DNA from 2 places in the Thioalkalivibrio sulfidiphilus HL-EbGr7 genome. Region 1 is predicted to be linked to the other one. Evidence: predicted binding sites of a transcription regulator. Region 1 holds the regulator's gene; the other holds the start of a gene.
The links. The regulator sigma-54, encoded in region 1, starts transcription at its own class of promoters, with help from an activator protein. The targets are predictions, from matches to a motif close to TGGCANGNTNCNTGCTT.
Positions count from the first base shown of each region.

Region 2: a site for sigma-54 is predicted at 2,608-2,624, ahead of glnL (nitrogen regulation protein NR(II)). Genes of this name have one in related genera too.

Region 1 is NC_011901.1:779,939-785,704, forward strand. Features, by position in the region: gene hprK (HPr(Ser) kinase/phosphatase) at 1-907, opposite strand, end outside; gene TGR7_RS03580 (PTS sugar transporter subunit IIA) at 904-1,380, opposite strand; gene hpf (ribosome hibernation-promoting factor, HPF/YfiA family) at 1,390-1,713, opposite strand; gene TGR7_RS03590 (RNA polymerase factor sigma-54) at 1,754-3,280, opposite strand; gene lptB (LPS export ABC transporter ATP-binding protein) at 3,473-4,198, opposite strand; gene lptA (lipopolysaccharide transport periplasmic protein LptA) at 4,195-4,737, opposite strand; gene lptC (LPS export ABC transporter periplasmic protein LptC) at 4,709-5,269, opposite strand; gene kdsC (3-deoxy-manno-octulosonate-8-phosphatase KdsC) at 5,266-5,766, opposite strand, start outside.
Region 2 is NC_011901.1:3,408,474-3,414,239, reverse strand. Features, by position in the region: gene glnG (nitrogen regulation protein NR(I)) at 119-1,534, opposite strand; gene glnL (nitrogen regulation protein NR(II)) at 1,527-2,594, opposite strand; gene TGR7_RS16355 (DUF4124 domain-containing protein) at 2,837-3,361, opposite strand; gene glnA (glutamate--ammonia ligase) at 3,509-4,918, opposite strand; gene TGR7_RS16345 (cation diffusion facilitator family transporter) at 5,163-5,766, opposite strand, start outside.

The DNA.
Region 1 (5,766 bases):
ACAGGTCGTCGCCTGCATAGTAACCCTTGGTGCGCAGCAGATGATTGCGCACCGCGGCTTCCACCATCACGGCCAGGTTGCGCCCCGGCGCCACGGGCAGACTGATGACCGGGATCTCCAGACCCAGGATGGTGCGACTCTGGCGGCCACCGTGCAGCCGGTCCAACTCCTGCTCCTCGCCATTGCCCAGATCGAACAGGCGGATGATGAGTTTCAGGTACTTGCTGTCCTTGATGGCGCTGTCCCCGTACATGGAGCGAATGTTGAGTACCCCCAGGCCACGCACCTCAAGAAAATCCTGCAGCACCGCCGGGCAGGCGCCGCGCAGGGTGTCCGGGGTGATGCGGGCGAATTCAGGGGCATCGTCGGCCACCAGCCGGTGGCCGCGGGTGATCAGTTCCAGGGCCAGTTCGCTCTTGCCCACGCTGCTGTTGCCGGTGAGCAGCAGTCCGATGCCCAGTACCTCCAGGAACACGCCATGGACCGTGATGGTTTCGGCCAGTTTGTTACTGAAGAAGTAGCGCAGGATGTTGATCAGCTCGTGCCCCGGCAGGGGCGTGCGCAGCAGGGCCACGTTACGGGTCTCGGCCTGGGCCTGCAGGGCGAGGGGTGGCTCCAGGGCGTCGGTGACGATGATCATGGCGGCGTGGCCGTCGGTGATCTGTTCCACCAGGTCACGCTGGGAATTCTTGCGCAGCCCCAGGAGATAGTGCATCTCCTCGTTGCCGAGCACCTGGATCTGGTTGGGGTGGATCAGGTTGAGATGTCCCACCAGGGAGGGGGCGGCGTCGGCGCTGGGGTGGCGGGACAGCCGGCGTTCGCTGCCGCGCAGGCCGGCCACCCACTGCAGGCCCAGGCGTTCGTCCATGGCCTCGACCAGAGAGCGAACGCTGAGCCAGTCGCTCATGGGGTGGCGCCGTCTCCGTTGCCGTCCCAATGGCGAACCTGGTCGAGCAGGGTCTCGCCGTCATCGGCCGAGCGCAGGCTCGCCAGGGTGGAGGGGTCTGCGAACATGCGCGCCAGGGTGGCCAGGATCTCCAGGTGCTCGTCGGTGGACTCCTGGGGCACCAGCAGCGCGAACAGCAGGTCCACGGGCTCCCGGTCGGGAGCGTCGTAGTCCACGCCCCGCTCCAGCTTGATGAGTGCGGCCACGGCGTTTTTCACTCCCGCCACGCGACCGTGGGGGATGGCCACTCCATGGCCCAGACCGGTGCTGCCCAGACGTTCACGGGAGATCAGACTTTCGAAGATCTCGCCGCTGCTCAGATCCGGCTGGCTGGTTGAGAGCATCTCGCTCAGGGTTTCCAGCACGCGCTTCTTGCTGCTGATTTCCCCGGTACGGGAGACCCGTTCCGGCGCGAGGAGTTGACCGATATTCATGGGATGAGCTTACTCGCTGTGGTTGCGGTGTGAGCCTTCTGCGCGGTGGTGATCCTTGAGCTTTTCCTTGTGCTTGACCACCTGGCGGTCGAGCTTGTCCACCAGGGCGTCGATGGCGGCATACATGTCCTGATCGGTTGCGTCGGCGAACAGGTTGTTGCCGCTCACCAGCATGGTGGCCTCTGCCTTCTGCTGCAGCTTCTCTACGGTAAGGATCACGTGCACGTCGATGACATTGTCGAAGTGCCGCTCCAGGCGATCGAACTTTTCGTTCACATAGTCGCGCAGGGCAGGGGTGAGATCCACGTGGTGGCCGGTGAGATTGATTTGCATGGAAGACTCCTTTCGTTAAGTGAATATGTTCAGTGGACGTTCAGATGAGCCGCTTGCGCTCGTTGGAAGGTGGTATGGACATGGCCTCACGGTACTTGGCCACGGTGCGCCGCGCCACATGGATGCCCCGGTCCACCAGGATCGAGGCGATCTTGCTGTCACTCATGGGCTTGCCCTGGGGCTCCTCGGCGATGAGCTTCTTGATCATGGCGCGGATCGCCGTGGCGGAGCACTCGCCACCGTCGGCGGTGCCCACGTGGCTTGAAAAGAAATATTTGAATTCGAAAATGCCCCGGGGGGTGTGCATGAATTTCTGCGTGGTCACCCGGGAGATGGTGGACTCATGCATGTCCAGTTGCTCGGCAATATCGCGCAGCACCAGGGGTTTCATGGCCTCTTCGCCCTGTTCCAGGAAGGCGCGCTGCTGTTCGACGATGGCGATGGCCACCCGCAGCAGGGTCTCGTTGCGGCTTTGCAGGCTCTTGATGAACCAGCGTGCCTCCTGCAGCTGGTTGCGCATGTAGACATTATCCTGGCTGGTGTCGGCGCGGCGCACGAAACTGGCGTAGAGCGGATTGACCCGCAGCCGCGGTGCGATGTCCGGGTTCAGCTCCACCTGCCAGCGACCTTCATGCTTGCGCACGAACACATCGGGGACGATGTACTCGGGGTTGATGTTGCTCACCAGGCTGCCAGGGCGTGGATTGAGCCCCTGGATCAGGCCGATGATCTCCTGCAGGTCTGCCTCGCTGACATGCAGGCTGCGCAGCAACTGCTTGTAGTCCCGGGCGCCCAGGCAATCCAGGTGGGAGCGCACCAGCTCCCGGGCCTTGTCCAGCCAGGGGGTGTCGGCGGGCATCTGCTGGAGCTGGATGAGCAGGCATTCGGACAGATCCCGCGCGCCACTGCCCACCGGGTCGAGCTGCTGCACCAGGTGCAGTACCGCCTCGATCTCCTCCAGGGGCAGGTCGATCTCCAGGTCGTTGGACAGGCTGGCCTGGATGGCCTCCAGGGATTCGCTGAGATAGCCGTCCTCGTTGATGGCGTCCACCAGGGTCATGGCGATGACCCGGTCCTCCGGGCTCATGGGGGTGAGATTGAGCTGCCACATGAGATGTTCATGGAGGGACTCGCCGGCGCCACTCTGGTTCTCGAACATGTCCCGGCCGTCGTATTCCGGCATACCGCCGGTGGCGCCCGGCGGGGCTACGTCGTAGATCTCATCCCAGTTGCTGTCCACGGGCAGTTCGTCGGGGATGTCCTCGCCGCGGGCGCGGTCGTCGGCATCTTCCGGGGTGTTGGTGGTTTCGTTGCGATTGTTCTCGGCCTGATTGGTGACCGAGTCGTTGCCGGTCCCCAGGTCCACGGCATCCGCCTCGGCGGATTCACCCTCCCCCTCTGCCTCACCGGCCTCCAGGGCCTCCAGCATCGGATTGGTCTCCAGGGTTTCCTGGATCTGGGTCTGGAGTTCCAGCGTGGAGAGCTGCAACAGGCGGATGGCCTGCTGCAGCTGGGGCGTCATGGTGAGGCTCTGGCCGAGACGCAGCTGGACGGAAGGTTTAAGCATGATTCAGTGTTTGAATGTGGCTGGCAGCCGAAAGGGCGCAGATTCTAAAGCATCCGGCGTGTGTGTGGCAGGTCCGGGCCCGATGGCGGCCCTTGCTGGCGGGAGCGTTGTCATGGCCCGGCGGTTCATAGGCCGATTATAGGGTAGGCCGGGTTAAATTTGGCACGGGATGTGCGAGATGATGTCCCAGGCTTACAGTCGGAAATGCTCGCCGAGATACACCTTGCGCACCATTTCGTCGGCCAGCAGGTGATCGGGCGGGCCTTCGCTGATGATACGCCCTTCGCTGAGGATATAGGCGCGGTCGCAGATGCCCAGGGTCTCGCGCACGTTGTGATCGGTGATGAGTACGCCGATGCCCCGGTCCTTGAGGTGGGTGATGATGCGCTGGATCTCGATCACTGAAATGGGATCCACGCCGGCGAAGGGTTCATCCAGCAGGATGAAGGCCGGCTCCGTGGCCAGTGCCCGTGCGATCTCCACCCGGCGCCGCTCACCACCGGACAGGCTGATGCCCAGATTGTCGCGGATATGGGTGATCTGCAGTTCTTCCAGGAGGGATTCCAGGTGTTGCTGGCGCTCGGTGGCCGAGAGGTCTCTGCGGGTCTCCAGCACGGCGAGGATGTTGTCTGCGGCGGAGAGCTTGCGGAATACCGAGGCTTCCTGGGGCAGGTAGCCCACGCCCATGCGTGCCCGGGCGTGCATGGGAAAGGCGGTGATGTCCCGTTCGTTGAGCAGGATCTGGCCCTCGTCGGCGGGCACCAGGCCGACGATCATGTAGAAACAGGTGGTCTTGCCGGCGCCGTTGGGCCCCAGCAGGCCCACCACCTCGCCGCTGTCCACATGGACCGAGACGCCGTTGACCGGGGTGCGGCCGCGGTAGCGCTTGATCAGGTCCTGGGCGCTCAGACGACTCACTGGCTCGAACCGCTGCCGCCGCCACGGGTGTTTTCGGCCGGGGTCAGGATGACCTCCACGCGACCGCTGTCGCCGGAGGCTGCGTCCAGTGTCTCCCGGTCCATGTCATAGACAATCCGTGCGCCACGAAACTCGTCCTGTGCCTGCCAGATGCGGGCATCGCGGGTCAGCACCATGCGACGTTCAGCGGCCAGGTATTCCATGTGCCGCGCCTCGGCGCGCACCTCGCGGCCGTCCTCGGTGAGGGTGCGCAGCCTGGCCAGGTTGCCTTCGGCCTCCATGCGCTGCAGCACACGGCTCGGTGAGTGCACGGTGAGCGTGTCCGCGTGGATCACCAGGTCCCCCTGGGTGACTTCCACGTTGCCCCGGTAGACGCTGACGCCTCGCTGGTCGTCCAGTTCGGCGCTGTCGGACTGGATGCGGATGGGCAGATCCCGTTCAGAGGCCGAGGCCAGGGCCGTGATCAGGGCGAGCATCAGGCCTGCGAACAGGGTGGCGACCAGCGGGCGTTTAAGGGAAATACGTGGCATCTGCATCATGCAGCAACTCCAGGATGCTGGTTTGTAGATCGGCGCGCAGGCCGGTGCCGTCCACCTGATACTGGGGGCTGCGCACCTGCACCGGGGCCTCGGATTCGGCCCGCTGGGGCTCGGGCCAGACGGTCACGTCCCGGGTGTGAATGTCCACGGTGGCGTGGGCGGGGCCTTCGGGGCGGGACATGTGCACGGCCCCGTACAAACGCACCTCTTCACCATCAGGAGAAACCCAGGCCTGCTCCGCGTTCAGGGTCCAGTCGGGGGCGTCGGGCTGGTTCATCACCATGACCGGTGTCTCCACCAGGCTGGATCCGTCCAGCTGATACTGCTCCATGCGTTCACCGCGAATGCTGTGACGGGGCAGGCCGTCGGCGCCGGTGACCGTGAGGGTGAACTGTTCCATGTACAGCTCCGGGGTGTCCGGGGCCGGGGAGATGAATACCTCCAGGCGCTGCTCCACATCCCGGCCCAGCCAGAAGCCCAGGGCCGTCACGGTGGTGGCAACGAGTACGATGCTTGCGCGCCGCAGGCTCATGCCAGGTAGGGGGCCAGCATGCGTTCCAGGTTCCCCTGGGACTGCAGGATGAATTCGCAGACCTCCCGGGCCGCACCCCGGCCGCCGGGCAGGGCGGTGACCCAGTGGGCATGCTGTTGCACCAGTGGATGGGCGTCGGCCACGGCGATGGCGAAGGCCACCCGGCGCATCACCGGCAGGTCCAGTACATCATCGCCCACATAGGCGGTGTGCTCGGTGCTCACTCCGGCCTGCTCGAGCAGACCGTCCAGGGCGTTGAGTTTATCGCGCCGGCCCTGCACCACCAGGTCAATGCCCAGATCGCGCATGCGATGGGCCACCACATCGGAATTGCGCCCGGTCAGAATGCCCACTTGCACGCCACTGTCTGCCAGCATGCGCATGCCGTGACCGTCCTTGGAGTTGAAGGCCTTGTATTGCTCGCCGCCGTCGCCCAGAAACAGGCTGCCGTCGGTGAGCACGCCATCCACGTCGAAGAGGACAAGCTTGATGTTTCT
Region 2 (5,766 bases), 840 kb from region 1:
ACCTACGGTAATGGCTTTGAATTCGGGCCCACGACACTCCCGACTGAGGCCTGACGCCTCATCCCTCACCCTGAGCGTGCAGAGATTCAGGGTTTCTCTGCGGCGGGCATGGCCCGCCCTATGAATCCTCGTCCTTGCCTTCTTCCATACCCAGTTCGTTGATCTTGCGCGTCAGGGTGTTGCGGCCCCAGCCCAGCAGCTTGGCGGCGTCCTGGCGACGGCCGCCGGTGCGCTTCAGGGCGGCGCGGATCATGATGCGCTCGAACGCGGGCATGGCCTGTTCCAGCAGGGCGTGTTCGCCACGGGCGAGGGCCTGGTCGGCCCACTGGGCCAGGGCCTGTTCCCAGCCCACGGCGGTGGTGGTCTCGGGCTGGTCGCGAAACTCCGGCGGCAGGTCGTCCAGGTGCACCTCGCGACCGGAGGCCATGACCGTGAGCCAACGGCAGGTGTTCTCCAGCTGGCGCACGTTGCCGGGCCAGTCAAGACTCGAGAGGTAATCGCGCACCTCGGGCAGCAGCACCTTGCGCTCCACGTTCAGTTCCTTGGCCGCCTGGCCCAGGAAATAGTTGAGCAGCAGCGGGATGTCCTCGCGGCGTTCGCGCAGGGAGGGCACGTGGATGCGGATCACGTTGAGGCGGTGGAACAGGTCCTCGCGGAACAGGCCCTCGCGCACCCGCTGTTCCAGGTTCTGGTGGGTGGCGGCGATGATGCGCACGTCCACCCGGATGGGGGTATGGCCGCCCACCCGGTAGAACTCGCCGTCGGCCAGTACGCGCAGCAGGCGGGTCTGCAGCTCCGCGGGCATGTCGCCGATCTCGTCCAGGAACAGGGTGCCGCTGTCGGCCTGCTCGAAGCGGCCGCGGCGCGATGCCTGGGCGCCGGTGAAGGCGCCCTTTTCGTGGCCGAAGAGTTCCGATTCCAGCAGGTCCTTGGGGATGGCGGCGGTGTTCAGGGCGATGAAGGGCATGTTCGCCCGCGGGCTGTGTCGGTGCAGGGCCCGTGCCACCAGTTCCTTGCCGGTACCGGATTCGCCATTGATCAGCACGGTGATGTTGGAGCGTGACAGCCGGCCGATGGCGCGGAACACCTCCTGCATGGCCGGCGCCTCGCCGATGATCTCGGTGCCATGGTCGCTTTGTCCGGCCTCCGGCTGGGCCCGCTCCCGGTGCAGCTGGCAGGCCCGGTGCACCAGGGCCACGGCGTCGTCCACGTCGAAGGGCTTGGGCAGGTACTCGAAGGCGCCCCCCTGGTAGGCGGAGACGGCGCTCTCCAGGTCCGAGTGGGCGGTCATGATGATCACCGGAAGCTGCGGGTGATCCCGGTGCAGGCGGTCGAGCAGTTCCAGGCCGTCCATGCCGGGCATGCGGATGTCGGTCACCACCGCGTCGGGGGTGTCCTTCTCCAGGGCATCGAGGGCGGCACCGGCGGTCTCGAAGGAGGTGACCTCGATGCCCGCCTTGTCCAGGGCCCGTTCCAGGACCCAGCGAATGGATCGGTCGTCGTCGATGACCCAGACGTGTTCGTGATTATTCATCCGTGGTCTCCAGCGGAATCAATAGCGAAAAGACGGTCTTGCCCGGCTGTGAGCTGCATTCGATCAGCCCGCCGTGCTGGTTGATGAGGGATTGGGCGATGGACAGGCCGAGGCCGGTGCCGCCGTCGCGGCCGGACACCATGGGGTAGAAGATGCGCTCGCGCATCTCCTCGGGGATGCCCGGGCCGTTGTCGATGATCTGGATGCGGGCCACCAGCTTGTGGCGCACCTGGCCCACGGTGTACTGGCGCAGCACCCGGGTGCGCAGCACGATGCGCCCGGACTCGCCCACCGCCTGCAGGGCGTTGCGGGCGATGTTGAGCACCGCCTGGATGAGCAGGTCGCGGTCGGCGAGGAGCTCGGGGATACTCGGGTCGTAGTCGGAGTCGATGTGCACGCCTTCCGGGGCCTCCACCGAGAGCAGGCTGCGTACGTGTTCCAGCACCTCGTGGACGTTGAGCAGCTTCTTGCGGGGGATGTTGTTGGGGCCGAGCATGCGGTCCACCAGGGCCTGCAACCGATCCGCCTCGCCGATGATGATGCGCGTGTACTCGTGCAGCCCCTTGTCCGGCAGTTCCCGCTCCAGCAGCTGGGCAGCCCCGCGCAGGCCGCCCAGCGGGTTCTTGATCTCGTGGGCCAGGCCGCGTACCAGGGCGCGGGTGGCGGCGTGCTGGCTGAGCAGGCTCTCCTCCCGGGAGATGCGCAGCTGGCGGTCGATCTGCACCAGTTCCACCAGCAGCTGGCGGGGCTGGTGGGTCTCGGTGAGCGGCGTGACGGTCATGTCCACGGTGGCCTGGTGGCCGTGCACCGGGTGCAGCACGTGCTCGCGCTCGGTGAACGGGTGCCCGGTGCGCAGGGAATGCTCCAGGCTGGTGCGCAGCTGGGTGTCCTCGCGCACCAGGGCATCCATGGGCTGGCCCCGCACCCTGCCCAGGCTGATCTCGAACAGCATTTCCGCCGCCGGGTTCATGTAGCTGAGATGCAGTTGGGCATCCAGGACCAGCACGGCGGTGGTCAGGTTTTCCATCAGGTAGGGGTAGGGTGTCTGTGACTTGGGCATACGTATGACCACCATGCAAAAAGCAAACCAGCCTGGTGCAGAAACCGGCGATCACTGCACAGCCCTGGGGCATGGCGCGGCAGACCGGCGTTTTCAGGGGGTCCGGCCAGCAGGTGGCGGGTACGGTCAGGCGCCAGGACGGTGCCTGATCACAGGGCTGAATGCATTATTGCACCAAATCGGTGCGTGCGCCCTGGAATGTGGTTGCCGAGGTGGGGTGTCGGGCCGCTGGCCCGGCGGGGTCAGATGTGGTGGCGCAGCAGGTGGAACTGGATGCTGTCGGATTCCTGGATCACCCGCTCCTCACGGTCCAGGACCTGGACCCGGATCCGGTGGGTGCCGCGGTCGACGTTGCGCATCTCGAAGTGGGGTCGGTCGCTGGTGCCCACCGGGCTGCCGTCCATGATCAGGCGCAGGCGGTGTCCCGACTGGGTGCGCAGTTCCGGGTGGATCTCCACCGAGATGGTGAAGTTGCCGTCGTTGGCGCGTACCGGTTCGTCATCGCCGGGGCTGGCGATGCGCAGGCGCTCGTAGGGCGTGGCCGGGGTCTCGTCACGGGTCTCGCGCCCCCGTTCCAGGATCTCCCGGGCCTGGGGCATGGCTGGGGTGGTCATGGGCTGACGCAGCTGGATGCGTTCCGCCTGGACCCCTTCGGGCGGGTTGTCGCCGAACACCACGTTGCCCTCGGCATCGGTCCAGCGGTAGACGTCGGCATGAGCGGAAGCCGTGAGGGCGAGGAGCAGCAGGGGTATGAATGTGAGGCGCATGGTTAGAGCCTAGCGTGTGGTGGACCAGATACAAGATACAAGAGGCAAGAGACAAGAGGAACAATGCCTTTACTTGCCTCTTGCCTTTGCCCCAAAAAAAGAAGGCCCCGCAATGCGGGGCCTTCTTTTTTGGGGCCTGCAGCCTTTTTAGAGGCTGTAGTACAGATCGTACTCCACCGGGTGGGTGGTCATGCGCAGGCGGGTCACTTCTTCCATCTTCAGGGCGATGTAGGCATCGATCATGTCGTCGCTGAACACGCCGCCGGCCTTGAGGAAGTCGCGGTCCTTGTCCAGGGCGTTGAGGGCCTGATCCAGGGCGTGGCACACCTGCGGGATCTGCTTCTCCTCTTCGGGGGGCAGATCGTACAGGTTCTTGTCCATGGCCTCGCCGGGGTGGATCTTGTTCTGGATGCCGTCCAGGCCAGCCATCATCATGGCCGAGAAGGCCAGGTAGGGGTTGGCGGTGGAATCCGGGAAGCGCACCTCGATTCGGCGGGCCTTGGGGCTCATCACGAACGGGATGCGGATGGAGGCGGAACGGTTGCGGGCGGAGTAGGCCAGCATCACCGGGGCCTCGAAACCGGGCACCAGACGCTTGTAGCTGTTGGTGGAGGCGTTGGTGAAGGCGTTCAGCGCGCGGGCGTGCTTGATGATGCCGCCGATGTAGTACAGGGCGGTCTCGGACAGGCCGCCGTACTGGTCACCGCTGAACAGGTTCACGCCGCCCTTGGACAGGGACATGTGCACGTGCATGCCGCTGCCGTTGTCGCCCACCAGGGGCTTGGGCATGAAGGTGGCGGTCTTGCCATAGTTGTGGGCCACGTTCTGCACCACGTACTTGAGGATCTGCACCTCGTCGGCCTTGCGGGTCAGGCTGGCGGCGCCGACGCCGATCTCGCACTGGCCGGCGGTGGCCACCTCGTGGTGGTGCACCTCGGTGGTCAGACCCATCTCTTCCAAGGCCAGGCACATGGCGGAACGCAGATCCTGCAGGCTGTCCACCGGGGGCACGGGGAAGTAGCCACCCTTGACGGTGGGACGGTGACCGATGTTGCCGCCCTCGAACACCTTCTCGGAGTTCCAGGAGGCCTCGTCGGAGTCCACGCGGAAGAAGGAGCCGGAGATCTCGTTGCCCCACTTCACGTCGTCGAACACGAAGAACTCGTTCTCGGGGCCGAACAGGGCGCCGTCGGCGATGCCGGTGCTGGCCAGGTAGGCCTCTGCGCGCTGGGCCAGGGAACGGGGGCAGCGGTCATAGCCCTGCATGGTGGCGGGTTCGATGACGCCGCAGCGGATGATCAGGGTGGGCTCGTCGAAGAAGGGGTCCATGACGGCGCTGGCGGCGTCGGGCATGAGGATCATGTCGGACTCGTTGATGCCCTTCCAGCCGGCGATGGAGGAGCCGTCGAACATCTTGCCGCTCTCGAAGACGTCCTCTTCAATGGTGTGGGAAGGCACGGAAACGTGCTGCTCCTTGCCGCGAGTATCGGTGAAACGGAAGTCGACGAACTTGACGCCGTTTTCCTTGATCATCTTCATCACATCTGCTGGGGACATGCCTGCTCCTCCGGGGAGTAAGTAAACGTGGTCAAAAATGGTTGTTACCGGTGCGTCAGGTGCTTCATCGGTGCCCTGGCGAACCGTCTGCCCTGTTATGAAGCATGATCCATGCCATCCGCCCAATGGCGGCGCAACAAGGGCTGCAGGGGGGTCAGGGATCGATGCGGAAACAAAACCGCACCATCATGGTGCGCAATGTCGGGGAATCGTTCCATTATAGTGCATTAGGCTGGGCGGCGGTCTATCGCGGCCCATTGCCCCGGAAATAGACCACCACTTCGCCCACTTCCGCAAGCTGCTTGCTGGCCTCTCGCAGGCGGGCGGACAGGTTTGAGGCAGCCTCGACGTCCGGCGCCACACTTTGGGGCAGATACAACTCCAGGTGCACCTGGCCGCCCAGATAATGTAGCACCACATTCTCCAGTTGGCGGGTTTCGGAGATCTCCGCCCACTGCCCCTGGAGCCGGGACAGCAGGTGAGTGCGCGTGGGCAGGTCCAGGGCTGGCGGGTTGTGCTCGTCGTCCTCGGGGTCGATGTGCACGGTCACGTCGGTGACCTCCTCGAAGGCATCGGTCACCGCCAGGCGCACGCGCTCGCTGATCTGGTGACCCTCGGAGATGCTCACCCGGGAAGGCACCTGGATGTGAACGTCGGCCAGTGCCGTGCCGGCCATGCGCCGGGTGCGCAGCATGTGCAGGTTCTTCACCCCTTCCACCGCGAGGATGGTCTGACGGATGTGCTCGACCCGCTCCTCGGCCAGGCCCGTATCGATCAGCTCTCGGGCGCTGTCCCAGATCAGTTTCCCGCCCATGTGGGCGATGAGCGCCGCCACCAGCACCGCGGCC